Regions from separate parts of the Streptomyces sp. NPDC087428 genome, predicted to be linked through region 4. Evidence: riboswitches for the same ligand, from Rfam matches in the RefSeq annotation. Region 4 holds a riboswitch; each other region holds the start of a gene.
What was found. A riboswitch is a leader RNA that binds a small molecule or an ion and turns the genes downstream of it on or off. The one in region 4 is predicted to bind thiamine pyrophosphate.

Region 1 (4,335 bases), on a different contig from region 4:
ATCTGCCCGTCAGCCACGCCGACTACCTCACCGGACGGGCGTTCTTCCCGACGCTGATCTCCGAACCGTTCGAGCGGGGCCTCTCCGTCGCCTTCGACTTCGCCGTCGCGGCGTGCCTGGTGGCCGCGGTCGTCTCGCTGCTCCGAGGCGGCCGCTACATCCACGGCGAGACGGCGACCACGAAGGCATGACCCCGCGCGGCTCACGGCCTGCCGGGGACCGTCACCCGCGCCGGCGCAGCCGTAGCGGGGCGTAGACGGCCAGGGCGGCGAGGAACGCCACCCCGTAGGCGAGGTCCGCCCCGTGCAGCGCCTTCGCCACCGGGCCCACGTACAGGCCGGTGCTCATGAACGGCACCGCCGCGGCGAAGGCGACGGCGAAGGCGGTGACCGCCGGCCACCACGGCTGACGCCGGGAGCTCTCGGCGGCCAGGTCGACGGGGGAGCCGCCGCGGGCTCTCGCCCGGACGAGCCAGTCGACGCCCACGATCGCGACGAACCCGGGGATCCAGTAGCCGACGAGAAGCAGCACGTTCTGGAAGCGGGCCGTGGTGTCGGCCGCGTGCATCCACAGCACGAGCGGGAATCCGAGCGCGGCGGCGAGTGCCGCGGCGACGGGGCGCGGCAGGCGGACCCCCATGGTCTGCAGGGCCAGCGATCCGCTGTAGTCGTTCATGGCGTTGCTGCACAGTGCGGCGAGTGCCACGGCGAGCAGCCCGAACGCTCCGAGAGCGCCCCCGCCCAGCAGGGTGTCGATGCCGCGTGCGGTCTGGTCGGTGAAGACGGCGGCGCCCCACAGGCCGAGGGTCTGGACCGCCACGAACGAGCCGCTGATGCCGAGCAGTGTGCACCAGAACATGCGCGGCCGGGACGTGGTGCGCGGCAGATAGCGGCTGAAGTCACTGGCGTACGGCGCCCACGACAGCGCCAGGCTCAGGGCGATGGCGCAGGTCAGGACGGACGCGCCCGCCCGGTCGGCGCCGTGCACCGAGCCGGTGGCGGCCGGGTGGACGCCGTGCAGGAGCCTGGCGGCGAGCACCGCGAAGGCGGCCGCGAGGACGAAGGTCATCACGGTCTGGAGCCGGTGGATCACCTCGTACCCCAGTACGCCGAGCGCGCCCTGGGCGGCCATCATGACCAGCACCCCCAGCCAGAACGGCCAGCCGCACAACTGGGCCAGCGCCTCCCCGCCGAACAGGCCGATCAGCGCGTCCCAGGCGATGGACGACAGCCACTGGAGCGCGCCCGGCAGTACCACACCGCGGCCGAACGCCAGCCGCGCGAGCGGGAGTTGCCCGGCGCCGGTCTGGCTGCCCCAGGTCCCCAGATACGCGGTGGGCGCGGCGCCCACGAGTGTGCCGAGCACGACGGCGGTGAGCGCCGTGGCGAAGTCCAGGCCCAGCGCGATGCCGACGGTACCGGTGAAGACGCCGGTCATGGTCAGGTTGGGGGCGAACCAGACGGTGAACAGCCGGCCGGGCCCGCCGTAGCGGCGGTCCTCGGGAACCGGGGCTATCCCGTGCGCCTCGACGCGCAGGTCGCCGGGGGCGCTGGGCATCCGCCCGTCGAACGCGGGCCGCGGGTCGCGGGCATACGGCAATGACATGAAGACATCCCTCCGCCAGTGCTAACTGGTTCAGGTTCGACGGGTGTGTTCTCAGCCCTCGTGCGGGGCACCCCGTGTCCGGTGCGGCGGTCAGGATAGCCGGGTGCGCGGATCGCGACGCGATGCGGGGGTCAGTACACCTGGAGCGCGCAGCGGAAGCCGCCGTGGCCCGTCGTGCTGTCGGGGGTGTTGGAGGTGCGGGCGGCGATCCGGTAGCGGTTGCAGTAGGAGCGGTGGCAGAGATACGAGCCGCCGCGCAGCACCCGGTTCTCGCCGTGCGGCGGTCCGGCGGGGTCGGTGCGGGTCTCGGGGCGGTCCGCGCGGTGCCAGTCGGCGCTGAAGCGGTCGGCGCACCATTCCCAGACGTTGCCCGAGGCGTTGTACAGGCCGAAGCCGTTGGGGGCGTACGCCTTGACGGGCGCGGTGCCCGCGTAGCCGTCCTCGCGCGTGTTGCGTACCGGGAAGTCGCCCTGCCAGATGTTGCAGCGGTGCCGGCCGTTCGGGGTGAGGTCGTCGCCCCAGGGGAACCGCGCCCGGACGAGTCCGCCGCGGGCCGCCTTCTCCCACTCGGCCTCGGTGGGCAGCCGCTTGCCGGCCCATCGGGCGTAGGCCGTCGCGTCGTTCCACGACATGTGGACCACCGGGTGGTCCCGGCGGTCGCCGATCGAGGTGCCCGGTCCCTCCGGCGCCCGCCAGTGCGCCCCGGTCACCGCACGCCACCAGGGGGCGCCGGGTACCGTTCCGGGCAGTACGGCATGGCGGGCCGCCGGGGGCACGAAGGCGCCGAACACGTAGGACCAGCCGATCAGTTCGGCCTCGGTGCGGTAGCCGGTGGCCTTGGTGAAGACGGCGAACCGGGCGTTGCTGACGCAGGCCGCGTCGATGTGGAACGGCCCGGTCGTGACCTCACGTACCGGTCCCTCGCCGTCGTCCGGGAACGCGTCCTCGTCCTCGCCGCCCATCAGGAACGGTCCGCCCGGTACGGCGACCATGCCGCGCAGGAGTTCGGCCGTGCCGCGTACGGGCACGGCGAACTCCGCCGGGGGAGCGGCGGTCGCCGTCGGCGCACTCTCGCGGGCGGGCCCGCAGCAGGCGTTCACCGGGCGGCCTCCCCGCCGGGCGCGCCGGGTGCCGGCCGGTCGAGCAGTTCCGCCAGATCCTGGCCGGTGGTGCGCAGCAGCAGGGCGACGCCGCCGAGCGCGGCCGCCTCACCGCCGAGGGTGGAGCCGCGCACCTCGATGGTGCGGGGGGCGGAGGGCAGGGAGAGCGCGGCGAGCTGCTCCCGGATGGGGGTGAGGACGAGGCCGTCCAGGGCCGCCGGTTCGCCGTAGACGACGATGCACTCGGGGTCGACCTGTGCGGCGAGGGCGGCGAGGACCCGGCCCGCGAGGACGGCCGCGGTCCGGACCACGTCGGCGGCGTCCGGCTGGCCCTCGGCGGCGAGGGCGATCAGCTCCGCGGCGTCGCGGGCGGTGACCCCGCGGTCGGCGCAGGCGGCGAGCAGGGCGGGGACGGAGATGAGCCCCTCCAGACAGCCTCGGCCACCGCAGTGGCAGGGCTTGCCCTCGGGATCGCAGCTGGTGTGGCCGATCTCGCCGGCCGCGCCATGGGCGCCGTGCACCAGTGCGCCGTTGACGACGAGTCCGCCACCGACCCCTTGTGACCAGCGCAGATAGACAGCGTTGTCGAATCCGCGGGCGGCGCCCCAGGTCACCTCGGCGAGTGCGGCGAGCCGGGAGTTGTTGTCCGTGAGCACGGGGGCGTCGAAGTGCCTGCCCAGCTCGGCGGCGACGTGGCCGGCGAACGGCGTCATCGTGCGCGGGTCGCCGGAGGCCGGGTTCTGCACGAAGCCGGGGAGACCGAGGCCGATGCCCTCGACGGGCGCGAGGCTGATGTTCTCGCGCCGCACCAGGTCCTCGACGGCGCGGATCGCCTGCGCGGCCCGTTCGGCGGCGCCGCTCTCCGCCGGTACGGGGGCGCTGGAGCGGCCGACGATCTCATGGGCGCAGTTGGCCACGACCACATGGATCCGGTGGCGCTGGAGGTCGATGCCGATCAGCTCGGCCCCGCGGGAGTTGAGGGAGATCTCCAGGGCCGGCCTGCCGCGGCCGCGCGGCTGCTCCGGATCGGGGGCCGGCTGTTCGATGACGGCCTTGCGCTCCAGCAGATCGGACACGATCGCGAACAGGGTGGTACGGGAGAGCCCGACCCGCTCCTTCAGCTCGCCGCGGCTCAGCGCGCCCGACCTGCGCAGTTCACCGAGTACGGCGGCTTCATTGGCCCTGCGCAGGCGTTGCAGGGCATCGGTGCGTTCCGTCATGGACGCATGGTCGATCGGTCAAGGTGTTTCTGTCAATGCGCGGGACGAATTCACACAATGTTTATTCCCAAGGGTTGACGTAAAAAAGTCGGCGTCCCTACAGTTCCGGTCATTCGGCTGCTCCGGCACGCGCCGAAGCACCACCGGACCGGGCATCGGCCGGGTCCCGCAGCACAGTGAGCGACCTTTCGAAAGGGCGGCCCGAGTGGCTCCGCGCAACGTCCTGTTCCTGATGACCGACCAGCACCGGGTCGACACCCTGGGCTGTTACGGCAACCCGCTCGTCGACACCCCCGCCCTCGACGCCCTGGCGGCCGGGGGGACCCGCTTCGACCGCTTCTACACCCCGACCGCGATCTGCACCCCGGCCCGCGCCTCGCTGGCCACCGGTCTCCACCCGTTCCGCCACG
Region 2 (4,335 bases), on a different contig from region 4:
AGCCGGATGACCCAGTCGCTGGGCCGCTGGCGGGACATCATCGGCGCCCCGGTGTACTGCGCCGTCTACCGCGACGGTGAGATCGAACTCGTCGCGGTCGCCGACACCCCGGCAGCGCCCGCGGTGGAGGAATGGGCCGCCTTCCAGGAGACCGGGCACGCCCACGCGATCGGCCAGTGCCTGCTGAGCCAGCTCGACGAGAAGGCCCGCGAGGACCACCTGGACCGGTATCCGGTGCGCCCGCTGACCCGCTACTCCGTGCGCGACCGCCCGGCGCTGGTTGAACGGCTGCGGTCGCTGGAGCGAATGGAACCTGTCGTCGAGCGACAGGAGTACGCCCTCGGGACGGTTTGCGCGGCCATCCCGATCACGGCTGGTTTCACGGCGGCGGCGATGGCCATTTCGGTACCTCTCGACCAGGAAGAACGGTTGCTCCCCGCAGTCGAACGGCTACGTGGCGAAGTGGCCAGCCTCTTGCGTTCGTTCGTGTTCTCTATCAGTATCTGAAAAATCACTCCTTGTGATCTGCTATCGCGTGCACCACGATGGCGTCAATAGGGCCACGGGGGATCATTCCTGGCCAGATTCATCTACTGCGGGGTTGAACGATGCGCGAGTCGGTTCAAGCTGAGGTCATGATGAGCTTCCTCGTCTCCGAGGAACTCTCTTTCCGTATCCCGGTGGAGCTCCGGTACGAAGTGTGCGATCCGTACGCGATCCGGATGACCTTCCATCTGCCCGGCGACGCCCCCGTCACCTGGGCTTTCGGCCGTGAGCTGCTGCTCGACGGCCTCAACAGCCCCAGTGGCGACGGCGACGTACACATCGGGCCGACCGAGCCCGAAGGGCTGTGCGATGTCCACATCCGGCTCCAGGTGGGGGCGGACCGCGCCCTGTTCAGGGCAGGTACGGCACCACTTGTGGCCTTTCTCGACAGGACGGACAAGCTCGTCCCCCTCGGGCAGGAGTGCACGCTGGGTGATTTCGAGGGCAATCTCGAAGAGGCATTGGGGCGAATTCTGGCCGAGGAACAGAACGCCGGCTGACGGGGATCGTCCCGCCAGCCCCGGGTGCCGGTCGAACAGCACACCTGCCGAACGGGTGAATCACTCTCCGTGAGCGACTGTTCAGGGCCTCGCCCGTCGGCGGCGTCCTCCGCCACTCCGTACGGGTGCCGAAGCCCCGGCTTCCGCGCCGACCCCCGTACGGTCCGCGGAGACGACCAGTGCCGCGAGCGCGGTGGTCACCGGCACCGAGGCGACCAGCCCGATCGAGCCGACCAGTGTGCGCACGATCTCCTCCGCCACCAGCTCGCTGTTGGCCACCGTTCCCATGCTGCTCTGGGCGATCGAGAACAGCAGCAGCAGCGGAAGCGCGGCGCCCGCATAGGCGAGCACCAGGGTGTTGACCACCGACGCGATGTGGTCCCGTCCGATCCTGATCCCTGCCCGGTAGAGCTGCTTCGCATTCATCGTGGGGTCCGCCTGGTGGAGTTCCCAGACCGCCGACGTCTGGGTGACCGTCACATCGTCGAGCACTCCCAGCGAACCGATGATGACGCCGGCCAGCAGCAGACCGCTCATGTCGATGTGCGGATACAGGCCGTGGATGAGGCCGGTGCTGTCGTCGGTGTTCCCGCTCAGGCTCGCCCAGCCGATGAAGAGCGAGCCGAGCAGCCCGATCAGCAGCAGTGAGATCAGGGTGCCGATGACGGCGACCGAGGTGCGGGCGGTCAGCCCGTGGCAGATGTAGAGGGCGATCAGCATGATGGCACTGGCCCCGACGACCGCCACGAGCAGCGGATTCGAGCCCTGCAGGATGGCCGGGAGGATGAACAGGGTCAGCACGGCGAACGACAGGGCGAGCGCCACCAGCGCCATGACCCCGCGCAGCCGGCCCACGACGACCACCGCCACGGCGAAGATCCCCGCCAGCAGCGCCATCGGGAACTTCCGGTTCACATCCGTCACGGAGTACTGGAGGTCATGGGGCGCGTCGGGGGCGTACGCGACCACCACCCCCTGACCCTCCCGCAGCTGTCGCGGTGCGTCGGGCTGGACGACCTCGATGAAGGTGCGCCCCTTGTCCTCGCCGCTCGTGACCTCGATCGTGGCCTTCGCGCAGAGTCCGGCCCCGTCGCCACCGGTGGCCGGGTCCCCCGTCGGCTGCGTGGTCTCGCCGCTGGTGGGAAGCTGGGCCGCGTTCACGTCCTTGCAGTCGACCCTGTCGATGTTCACCACCTTGGCCTGCTGGGTCTGCCGGTCGAACCCGACACCGGTGCGCTCGTGCGCCGGCGCACCACCGGGCCAGAGCACCACGAGACCGACGGCGACCGCGGCCGCGAACGGGATCAGCACGGCGGCGATCACCTTGCGCAGGTGCTTGGACACGGGGGCGGCGGGGCCGTGGCTGTGGCTGTGCGAGTGGGTGTGCTGATGGCCCGGCTGTTCGGGAACGGTATGAGGGGACGTCACCGGCCGATCATCGCAAGAAGAACAGGGCCCTCTGTTCAGCACACCCGCGAGGGCGTTAGCGTGGTGGCACCTTTGCACACGCGGGAGCTCGGAGCACCGGGCTGAGAGGGCGCTGATCTCCGTACGTCCGTACGGGACACGCTGCGCCGACCGCCGAACCTGTTACCGGGTAATGCCGGCGTAGGGAGTAGGTCTCATGACCACAGCGGACGCACGCACGCCTGCCTCCAATCAGAGCGACGAGGCCGGGAAGTCCATCGGCTGGCACAAGGGATACGTCCAGGGTTCGCGCCCGGACCTCCGGGTGCCGGTCCGTCAGGTGCACCTCACCAACGGCAAGGACGTGGCGCTGTACGACACGTCGGGGCCGTACACCGATCCCGCCATCGACACCGATGTCCGCCGCGGGCTCGCGCCTCTGCGGGAGAACTGGATCATCGCCCGGGGCGACACAGAGGAGTACGCCGGCCGGGCCGCCCGGCCCGAGGACGACGGGCTCAAGCACACCTCACCGCGGACGGGGTCTCCCCTGCCCGAGCGAAGCCGAGAGCTCGGGGAGGGACTGCGCAATCTGGACGCCGTCTTCCCCGGCCGTCCCCGCCGGCCGCGGCGCAGCCGGGACGGCCGCCCGGTGACCCAGCTCGGGTACGCCCGCCGGGGGGAGATCACCCCGGAGATGGAGTACGTGGCGATCCGGGAGAACGTCGAGCCCGAGGTGGTGCGCGAGGAGATCGCCGCGGGCCGGGCCGTGCTACCGGCCAACGTCAACCACCCGGAGATCGAGCCGATGATCATCGGCAAGCGGTTCCTGGTGAAGGTGAACGCCAACATCGGCAACTCCGCGGTGACGTCCTCCATCGAGGAGGAGGTGGACAAGATGACCTGGGCGACCAAGTGGGGCGCCGACACGGTCATGGACCTTTCCACCGGCCGCAACATCCACACCACCCGTGAGTGGGTTCTGCGCAACTCCCCGGTGCCGATCGGCACCGTGCCCCTCTACCAGGCCCTCGAAAAGGTCGACGGCAGGGCGGAGGAGCTGACCTGGGAGATGTACAAGGACACCGTCATCGAGCAGGCCGAGCAGGGCGTCGACTACATGACGGTCCACGCCGGCGTGCGCCTGCCGTACGTTCCGCTGACGGCCCGACGCAAGACCGGCATCGTCTCCCGGGGCGGCTCGATCATGGCCGCGTGGTGCCTCGCGCACCACAAGGAGTCGTTCCTGTACGAGCACTTCGAGGAGCTCTGCGAGATTCTCGCCTCGTACGACGTGACGTACTCGCTGGGCGACGGGCTGCGCCCCGGATCGATCGCGGACGCCAACGACGAGGCGCAGTTCGCCGAACTGCGCACGCTCGGCGAACTGAACACGGTCGCCAAGCGGTTCGGCGTCCAGACGATGATCGAGGGCCCGGGGCATGTCCCGATGCACAGGATCAAGGAGAACATCGACCTCCAGCAGGAGATCTGCGAGGAGGCGCCGTTCTACACGCTCGGCCCGCTGACCACCGACGTCGCGCCGGCGTACGACCACATCACCTCGGGTATCGGCGCCGCGATGATCGCCTGGTGGGGGACGGCGATGCTCTGTTACGTGACGCCCAAGGAGCACCTCGGCCTGCCCAACCGGGACGATGTGAAGACCGGGGTCATCACCTACCGGATCGCGGCCCATGCGGCGGACCTCGCCAAGGGGCACCCGGGGGCGCAGGAGTGGGACGACGCGCTGTCGGACGCCCGGTTCGAGTTCCGGTGGGAGGACCAGTTCAATCTGGCGCTCGATCCGGACACGGCACGGGAGTTCCACGACGAGACGCTGCCGGCCGAGCCGGCGAAGACGGCGCACTTCTGTTCGATG
Region 3 (4,335 bases), on a different contig from region 4:
GAGCAGCTGTGCGGTCTGGCGGTAGATCTCCACCTCCAGCGTGGAGAATCCGGGGCCGCCGAGGATCTGGACGACGCCGAAGGAGGTGAAGGTGAAGAGGAAGACCATCAGCGCCGCGGCGGCCACGGCGGGGGCGAGCGCCGGAAGGGTGACACGCCGCCAGGCGGCGAACCGTCCGGCGCCGAGGACGCGGGCGGCCTCCTCCTGGCGCGGGTCGAGCTGCGACCACAGTCCGCCGACGGTGCGCACGACGACCGCGTAGTTGAAGAAGACATGGGCCAGCAGGATCGCCCACACCGTGGTGTCGAGCCGTACGCCCCACAGTCCGTCGAGGAAGCCGCCGCGCCCCAGCAACGCGAGGAACGCGGTGCCCACGACGACGGTCGGCAGGACGAACGGCACCGTGACGATCGCCCGCAGCAGTTGCTTGCCCGGGAAGTCGAACCGGGCGAACACATAGGCGCCCGGCAGTGCGATCAGCAGGGTCAGCGCGGTCGAGGCGAGCGCCTGCCAGAGGGTGAACCAGAGGACGTCCAGGATGTCCGGCCGGCTCAGCACCTCTCCGAACCGGCCGAACTGCCAGACGCCGTCGGCCTTGAGCCCCCGCCCGACGATCGCCGCGACGGGGTAGGCGAAGAACACCGCGAAGAAGGCGACGGGCACGGCCATCAGACCGAGCCGCACCGCGCTCCCGCGCCGTGACCGGGTACGTGCGGCCTTCCCGCGCGCGCCCGGTCCGCGTACGGGAGTCCTCGCTACTTCACTACGAGCGAGGACCATGACTGGACCCACTGCTCACGGTTCTTGGCGATGGTGTCCGGGGCGACGGTCGCCGGCTTGTCCGCGGTGGCCCCGAACTCCGTGAAGAGTTCCGGCAGCTTCGCGCCCTTGTTGACCGGGCTGACGAACATGTTGAGCGGCATGTCCTCCTGGAACTTCTTTCCGATCAGGAAGTCCAGCAGGGCCTTGCCGCCCGCCTCGTTCTTCGCGCCGTCGAGCAGACCGGCGAACTCGATCTGCCGGAAGCACGTCCCGGTGGCGACCCCGGTCGGGGCCGACTTGGGCTGCGGGTCCGCGTACAGCACCTCGACGGGCGGGCTGGAGGCGTAACTGACGACGAGCGGCCGGTCGGCCTTGGCCTTCCTGCCACCCGCGGAGCCGGAGAACTCCTCGTTGTACGCCTGCTCCCAGCCGTCGACGACCTTGACGCCGTTGTTCTTCAGCTTCTTCCAGTAGTCCTGGTAGCCGTCCTCGCCGTAGGCCGCGACGGTGCCGAGGAGGAAGCCGAGACCGGGCGAGGACGTCGCGGCGTTCTCGGTGACGAGGAGGTTCTTGTACGCGGGCTTCGCCAGGTCGTCGAAGGACTTCGGCGGCGCGAGCTTCTTGTCGGCGAAGTACTTCTTGTCGTAGTTGACGCAGATGTCGCCGGTGTCGACCGGGGTGACCCGGTGCTTTCCGGCATCCAGCTGGACGTCGGACGCGACCTGGTCGAGGCCCTTGGCCGCGTACGGCGTGAAGAGGCCGTTGTCGAGGGCGCGCGACAGCAGGGTGTTGTCGACGCCGAAGAACACGTCACCGCGCGGCGATCCCTTGGTCAGGATCTCCTGGTTGAGGGCGGCGCCCGCGTCCCCGCTCTTCAGCACCTTGACCGTGTAACCGGTCTCCCGGGTGAACTCCTTCAGCACGTCCTTGGACGCGTTGAAGGAGTCGTGGCTGACGAGGGTGACGGTCTTGGAGCCGGTGCCCTTGGTGCCGGCGGAGCCGGACGACGAGTCGTCGGAGCTGCCGCAGCCGGCGAGCGCGGTCGCGCCGATCGCGGCGGCGACGGCCGACACCGCGATCTTCTTGGTGGTGCTCATGTGATTCCTCCTGGGGGTGACCAGGAAGAGACGCGGCCCTGCCCGCACCGGATCGGAACCGGAAGCGGGCAGGGCGCAACAGCTTGAGTAAGGTCCGAACTTCCTACCCGGAATGACCCGGGCGAGGTTCAGAGGGTCTGCGGCCAACCTGTCCTTGGTGCCGCACTCTCAGCGCTGTGGCGCTCCCCTGTCGGAATATGAAGTTGAATTCACGCCCAGGCTACACGGCCGGTTTCGGCCTCAGCGCTCGGATGCCGCCAGCTGCCCGCAGGCGCCGTCGATCTCCTGGCCCCGGGTGTCCCGGACGGTCACCGGCACCCCGTGGGCGGCGATGGCCTCGACGAACGCCTTCTCGTCCTCGGGCCGCGAGGCGGTCCACTTCGAGCCGGGCGTCGGGTTCAGCGGGATCAGGTTGACGTGCACCCGCTTGCCCTTGAGGAGCCGGCCCAGCCGGTCCCCCCGCCAGGCCTGGTCGTTGATGTCACGGATCAGCGCGTACTCGATGGAGATACGGCGTCCGGACTTCTCCGCGTACTCCCAGGCCGCGTCCAGCACCTCGCGCACCTTCCAGCGGGTGTTCACCGGTACGAGGGTGTCGCGCAGCTCGTCGTCCGGGGCGTGCAGCGAGACGGCGAGACGGCACTTGAAGCCCTCGTCGGCGAAGCGCAGCATCGCCGGCACCAGGCCGACGGTCGAGACGGTGATCCCGCGCTGCGACAGCCCCAGCCCGTCGGGCTCGGGGTCGGTGAGCCGGCGGATGGCCCCGACCACCCGCTTGTAGTTGGCGAGCGGCTCGCCCATGCCCATGAAGACGATGTTGGAGAGCCGCGCCGGCCCCCCCGGGACCTCGCCGTCGCGCAGGGCGCGCATGCCGTCCACGATCTGGTGGACGATCTCCGCCGTGGAGAGGTTGCGGTCGAGACCGGCCTGCCCGGTGGCGCAGAACGGGCAGTTCATCCCGCATCCCGCCTGTGAGGAGATGCACATCGTGACGCGCTCGGGGTAGCGCATCAGGACGGACTCGACCAGCGTCCCGTCGTGCAGCTTCCACAGCGTCTTGCGGGTGGTGTCGTCGTCGCAGCTGATGTGCCGGACCACGGACATCAGGTCCGGGAAGAGCGCCTCGGCGAGCTTCTCGCGCGACGCGGCCGGAATGTTGTTCCACTCCGACGGGTCGTGCGCGTACCGCGCGAAGTAGTGCTGCGAGAGCTGCTGGGCGCGGAAGGGCTTCTCGCCGGTCGCGGCGACGGCTTCCTTGCGCTCGGCGGGCGTGAGGTCGGCGAGGTGCCGCGGCGGCCTCTTGGCTCCGCGGGGCGCGACGAAAGTGAGTTCTCCGGGCTTAGGCATGGTTCATCCAGTGTCGCAGACACGCCGGGGTGCGATCGGTCATCGTGCTGCCCGGCCCGCTGAGGGTAGGGGTCACTCCGCGACGAGGGCCCGGATCGCCCGGTCCGGCCAGTGGCCGACGGCTCCGCGCGAGGAGGCGATGCAGGCCGCCACGGTGTCCACGTCCCAAGCACCCGCATCGAGCAGGCCGGCGGCGAGGAGGAGCACGTACGCCCTGGAGGGAGGCACCGGGGTCACTTCGTCGGCCCGCCGGGGGGCCGTGAACGTGGGGACGGGCAGTCCGTCCAGCTGTCCGGCGCACACCAGCGTCTCGTACCGCCCGCTCCCCAGCCGCGCGACGCCTGACCTGAGCACCGGACCGAGATCAAGATCTTCGCCGGGGCTCCTGTACATCTCCTCAGCGGCGAAGTCCGCGAACTGTGACGCCGAGACGAGATGAGCGCGGGCGAAGACCCGCTCCTCCTGTTACGGGTCGCAGAAGGCCCGCCCCGGCGCCGGCCGCCCTCGATGCAGGAGGCGAGCCGGCCGAGACGGGTGTTCGAGCCGCACGAGGTGTACCAAACACGCTGTGGCGCGGACGCCTCCACAGCTCCGGGCTCGATCGAACGCGCGCCGGCCATGATGCCCCTTCCCTGCGGCTCCGCTTCCGTTCCTCCAGCGTCCCGGACACCTGGCAGTGGCCCCGCCCCACACCGGTGGGGGCGGCGCAGCACCCCTGAGCCGGGCCGGACGGGGTACCCGGAGTGACAGGACAGCCCACCGACCCAGCAGGAGGTATCAGTTGTGCACACCGTGAAGCACTGGTTCAGCCGCAGCCTGGCCGCACACGCCCTGGTGCTCTTCGTGCTGGGGCTGGGCCTCGAAGCCGTGTTCCGCCGGGACGATCATCCGGCGTTATGGGCGGTCCGGAGTCTCGTCTACACCGCGGTGGTCATCGGGGTCGTGGCGTACCAACGCCGCAGGACCAGCCGTGCGACCGGCGCGCGGCCCGACACGCTCATCGACCTCGGCCGCAGGATCCGGCACCGCGAGGTGCCGGAGGATCCCGAGGAGCGGGCGGTCATGCGCCGGCTGGTCGAGGACCAGCTCGGGAAGATGGAGCGGGGCAGCCGGTGGCTGCCCTACTGGC
Region 4 (4,335 bases):
GGCCAGCACCGGATCGTCATTGGTGTACGGCAGCACGGTGAAACCGTCGTCGACCAGGATCTCGGCGGCGTCCAGCAGCTCGATCGGGTCGGGCAGCAGGGTCCGCTCGTCGGCGACCACCTCCAGCTTGACCCAGTCGGTGCCGAGCGCCTCGCGGGCCAGCCGGGCGGTGAGCACGGCCTCGCCCGCCGTGAAGCAGCCCGCGGTGTTCGGCAGGACGCGGATGGAGAGCCGCTCCAGTACGGAGAGCACGGAGCCCCGCACGGTCGGGTCGAGGCGGCGCATCGCGACGGTGGTCAGCTCGGTGCCGGAGGCGATCAGTGAGCGTTCCAGCACATCGAGGCTGGGCGCCCCGCCCGTTCCCATGATCAGCCGGGAGCCGAGGACGGTGTCCCCGAGAGTGAACAGATCGTCGGACACGGTCAGCCTCCCTGGACCGCGGTCAGGACCTCGACCCGGTCGCCGTCGGCGAGCGCCGCGGCGGACCACTGGCCGCGCGGCACGACGGTCTCGTTCAGCGCGGCCGCGACACCCGAGGGCGCCTCGGTCAGGGTCGCGACGAGGGCGTCCAGCGTGGTGCCCGCTGCGACGGCGACGGTCTCGCCGTTCACGGACACGGACACGGAGAGGGGGACGGGCACGGTCATGCGGGCTGCTCCTGTCGTACGGGGGTGGCGGCCGCGAAACGGCCGGGGGAGAAGGGGCGGGCCACCTCGGGGAGCTCGCCGTCGGCCAGCAGCTGCGCCATGGCGTCGCCGGTGACCGGAGTGAGCAGCACCCCGTTGCGGTGGTGCCCGGTGGCGAGGTGGAGGCCGGGCAGTGCGGTGCGGCCGAGCAGCGGGGCGTTGTCGGGTGAGGCGGGGCGCAGACCGGCCAGGGTCTCGGTGAGCGGCAGCTCGGTGATGCCGGGCACCAGCTCGTGGGCGTCGCGCAGCAGCTCGTACACCCCGCCCGCCGTGACGGTGGTGTCCCAGCCCATCTCCTCGCTGGTGGCGCCGATCACCAGCTCGCCGTTCTCGCGCGGCACGAGGTAGACGTGACTGCCCCGGACCACGGCCCGCACGGTGCGGCTGAGGAAGGGGGCGTACGCGGTGGGTACGGTCAGCCGCAGCACCTGGCCCTTGACCGGGCGGACGGGCGGCAGGACGTCGTCGGGCACCCCCGCGAGCCGGCCGCTGAGGCTGCCCGCGGCGAGCACCACCTGATCGGCCACCGGCTCCGAACCGTCGGCCAGTACGGCCCCGGTGGCCCGGTCCCGTGCCACCGAGAGCCGTTCGGCCCGGTGGCGGTGGAAGACGACCCCGGCCCGCTCGCACGCCGTCAGCAGCGCGGCGGCCAGCCGGCGCGGGTCGACCTGGTGGTCGCCGTCGACCCGGAGTCCGCCGCGTACGCCCGGCGCGAGCATCGGCTCCAGGCGCCGGCACTCGCGGCCGGTGAGCCACTCGGACTCCAGCCCGGACCGGCGCTGCAACGCGTGCAGCTCGCGCAGATGGGCACGGTCGTCGGTGTCCAGCGCGACGGCCAGGGTGCCGCAGGCGCGGTAGCCGATGTCCTGTCCGCTCGCCGCCTCCAGCTCGGCCGCGAACGCCGGATAGCGCGCGGCGGAGGCGAGGTTGAGACCCAGCAGCATCTCTTCGCCGTAGTGCAGTTCGGTGACGGCGGCCAGCATCCCGGCCGCGACCCGGGCGGCCCCGCCGCCGGGGCCGGGATCGGCGACCGCGGTGGCCAGACCGCGCTGCGCGGACCGCCAGGCGGTCACCAGGCCGATGATGCCGCCCCCGATGACGAGGACGTCGGACCCGCTCGCGCGGTGGGTGCGCATGGGCATCCAGCCCCTCCCTTCGCCGGCATGACCCGGATCAGGTTCGTACGGTCGGAGGCCGTCCAGCCTCCCTCTCAGCCCGGTGCGTCCGGGCTCCCGCGAGTGTTTCTCCGTGGGTCACCCTAGACCCCGGCTCGTGGCGGGTCCCGGGAGGGCGGTGGGTGCGAGCGCGACCGCGGACCACTTTCCTGACGGGTCGTCAGTTGATTAAGGTGGACGGGTGAACGAGCAGCAGCGGGCAGAGCGGCCGGAGCGGCAGTCGGAGCGGGCGGGGCGACGGGTGGTCGTCGTCGGCGCGGGCATGGCGGGCGTGCAGACGGCGGTGGCCCTGCGGGAGCAGGGCTTCACCGGCGCCGTCACCCTGATCGGTGCCGAACCCCATCAGCCCTACGACCGCCCACCACTGTCCAAGGCGGTGCTGCTCGGCAAGGCCGAGGAATCCGCCTTCGACATCGACTTCGAGGCACTGGGCATCGCGTTGCGGCTGGGCTGCGAGGTCACCGGCCTGCGCGCCGGCGACCATGAGCTGGACACCTCCGCGGGGCCCGTCCCCTACGACGTCCTGGTCATCGCCACCGGCGCCGAACCCGTCGTGCTGCCCGGTTCAGAGGGCGTGCCGGGCGTCCATCTGCTGCGCACCCTGGACGACGCGGCGCGGCTGCGGCCCGTCCTGGAGGCGCGGCACACCGTCGTGGTCGTCGGCGCGGGCTGGATCGGTGCCGAGTTCGCCACCGCGGCCCGCGCCGCGGGCTGCGAGGTCACCGTCGTCGAGGCCGCGGAACGCCCCCTCGCGGGCGCCCTGCCCGCCGAGGTCGCCGCCCCGATGGCCGCCTGGTACGCGGAGAGAGGCGCCGGACTCCTCACCGGGGCGCGGGTGGCCCGCGTCGAGCCCGGCAGCGTGGTCCTGGCGGACGGCCGCACGCTCCCGGCCGACGCGGTCGTCGTCGGGATCGGCGCACGACCCGCCACCGGCTGGCTGGCCGGCTCCGGCATCGGGCTCGGGCCCGACGGATCGGTGACCGCCGACGCGGCGCTGCGCACCTCGCTGCCCGATGTGTACGCCGTCGGCGACTGCGCCTCGTTCCCCTCCGCGCGCTACGGGGCGCGTCTGCTGGTCCACCACTGGGACAACGCCCTCCAGGGGCCCCGGACCGCGGCCGCCCAGATCATCGGCACGGCCGGCGGGGACGGGGCGGAGCCGCCCGCCTATGACCCCGTGCCGTATTTCTGGTCAGAGCAGTTCGGCCGGTTCGTCCAGTACGCGGGTCACCACGAAGGGGCGGACACCCTGCTGTGGCGCGGTGATCCGGCCGGTCCCGCCTGGTCGGTGTGCTGGCTGCGCGACGACGTCCTGGTCGCCGTGCTCGCCGTCGGCCGCCCGCGCGACCTGATCCAGGGGCGCAGGCTCATCGAGGCCGGGGCGCGGCTCGATCCGGAGCGGGCCGGTGACGTCTCCGTACCGCTGAAGTCGGCGGCCCGTCAGTAGCGGTGCGCGCAGCGGACGTTGACGTCCGATATGTGGACAGGCCCTTGGGGCAGGGCGGAGATTGGTGCACTGTACATCTTTTGAAGTGATCATTTTTCACACTCTTCGAAGGATGCGCATGTTTCGGCACAGATGGTCCCGCGCGCTGCGTGGAATCTCCATGGCCTCGGCGTCGGTCGCCCTCGTCGGAGGCGCCCTCGCCGCCCCGGCCCAGGCGGACACCGCCCCCGCGCCCGGTTCCAACCCGGCCGTCGCCTACCAGGACCCGGTCGACGCGACTCCGCCGGTCTCCCGTCCGGATACCGGGCACTGCTCGGTGACGGCCGTCGACCACGACTTCGGCAACACCCTCGGCGGGCCCCCGTACACGACCACGCTCACCCCGCCCAAGAAGTGCGAGGGCCCGTGGAACAAGGTCGTCCTCGACTGGTCGGGCAGCGTGAAGGGGCGCCAGTACGACCGCCTCGCCGCGGTCTTCATCGGCGGCGCGGAGGTCTTCCGCACCAGCACCGCCGAGCCCGACGACGACGGCATCAGCTGGCACGTCGCCAAGGACATCACCGACTTCGCGCCGCTCCTCAAGGATCCGCAGAAGCTCCAGCTCGAACTCGGCAACGTTGTCAACGAGACGTACACCGGCGTGTACAGGATCAAGCTGAAGATCACGTACTACCGGGCCGACAAGCGCCACCCGGCCGCCGCCACGGCCGACCGCGTCGTCCCCCTCGGTGACACCCGCTCCGGCGGCGCGCCCTGGATGAGTGTCGCCAAGGGCGGCTCCACCAGCACCGACGTCACCTTCCCGCGCAATCTGACCGACGCGCGCCTGGAGGTCTACGCCCGCGGCGGCGGCTGCGACGAGCAGTGGTTCGACGCGGTCCCCGACGACCTGGCGGCGACCGCCCCCGACTACCTCTGCGGCGGCGGCCCCTACCGCGAGGTGCAGGTCACGGTGGACGGGCGGGCCGCGGGCCTCGCCCAGCCGTACCCCGTCGTGTACTCCGGCGGCATCGTGCCGACGCTGTGG

Region 1: it holds a riboswitch for thiamine pyrophosphate, as region 4 does, so the genes downstream of both, ACIO3R_RS11765 (purine-cytosine permease family protein) here and thiO (glycine oxidase ThiO) in region 4, are expected to answer to the same signal.
Region 2: it holds a riboswitch for thiamine pyrophosphate, as region 4 does, so the genes downstream of both, thiC (phosphomethylpyrimidine synthase ThiC) here and thiO (glycine oxidase ThiO) in region 4, are expected to answer to the same signal.
Region 3: it holds a riboswitch for thiamine pyrophosphate, as region 4 does, so the genes downstream of both, ACIO3R_RS29605 (thiamine ABC transporter substrate binding subunit) here and thiO (glycine oxidase ThiO) in region 4, are expected to answer to the same signal.

Annotation. Positions count from the first base shown of each region.
Region 1 is NZ_JBIUXR010000005.1:24,177-28,511, reverse strand. It holds gene ACIO3R_RS11770 (MFS transporter) at 1-191, shown strand, start outside; gene ACIO3R_RS11765 (purine-cytosine permease family protein) at 223-1,605, opposite strand; TPP riboswitch at 1,596-1,690, opposite strand; gene ACIO3R_RS11760 (formylglycine-generating enzyme family protein) at 1,737-2,705, opposite strand; gene ACIO3R_RS11755 (ROK family transcriptional regulator) at 2,702-3,925, opposite strand; gene ACIO3R_RS11750 (sulfatase-like hydrolase/transferase) at 4,131-4,335, shown strand, end outside.
Region 2 is NZ_JBIUXR010000010.1:359,198-363,532, forward strand. It holds gene ACIO3R_RS23260 (IclR family transcriptional regulator) at 1-507, shown strand, start outside; gene ACIO3R_RS23265 (SsgA family sporulation/cell division regulator) at 609-1,046, shown strand; gene ACIO3R_RS23270 (YibE/F family protein) at 1,128-2,474, opposite strand; TPP riboswitch at 2,545-2,678, shown strand; gene thiC (phosphomethylpyrimidine synthase ThiC) at 2,671-4,335, shown strand, end outside.
Region 3 is NZ_JBIUXR010000015.1:103,792-108,126, forward strand. It holds gene ACIO3R_RS29600 (ABC transporter permease) at 1-669, opposite strand, end outside; gene ACIO3R_RS29605 (thiamine ABC transporter substrate binding subunit) at 756-1,859, opposite strand; TPP riboswitch at 1,942-2,058, opposite strand; gene rlmN (23S rRNA (adenine(2503)-C(2))-methyltransferase RlmN) at 2,100-3,206, opposite strand; gene ACIO3R_RS29615 (hypothetical protein) at 3,279-3,560, opposite strand; gene ACIO3R_RS29620 (hypothetical protein) at 3,990-4,335, shown strand, end outside.
Region 4 is NZ_JBIUXR010000002.1:369,395-373,729, reverse strand. It holds gene ACIO3R_RS05420 (thiazole synthase) at 1-420, opposite strand, end outside; gene thiS (sulfur carrier protein ThiS) at 423-647, opposite strand; gene thiO (glycine oxidase ThiO) at 644-1,822, opposite strand; TPP riboswitch at 1,820-1,932, opposite strand; gene ACIO3R_RS05405 (NAD(P)/FAD-dependent oxidoreductase) at 2,124-3,308, shown strand; gene ACIO3R_RS05400 (peptide-N4-asparagine amidase) at 3,427-4,335, shown strand, end outside.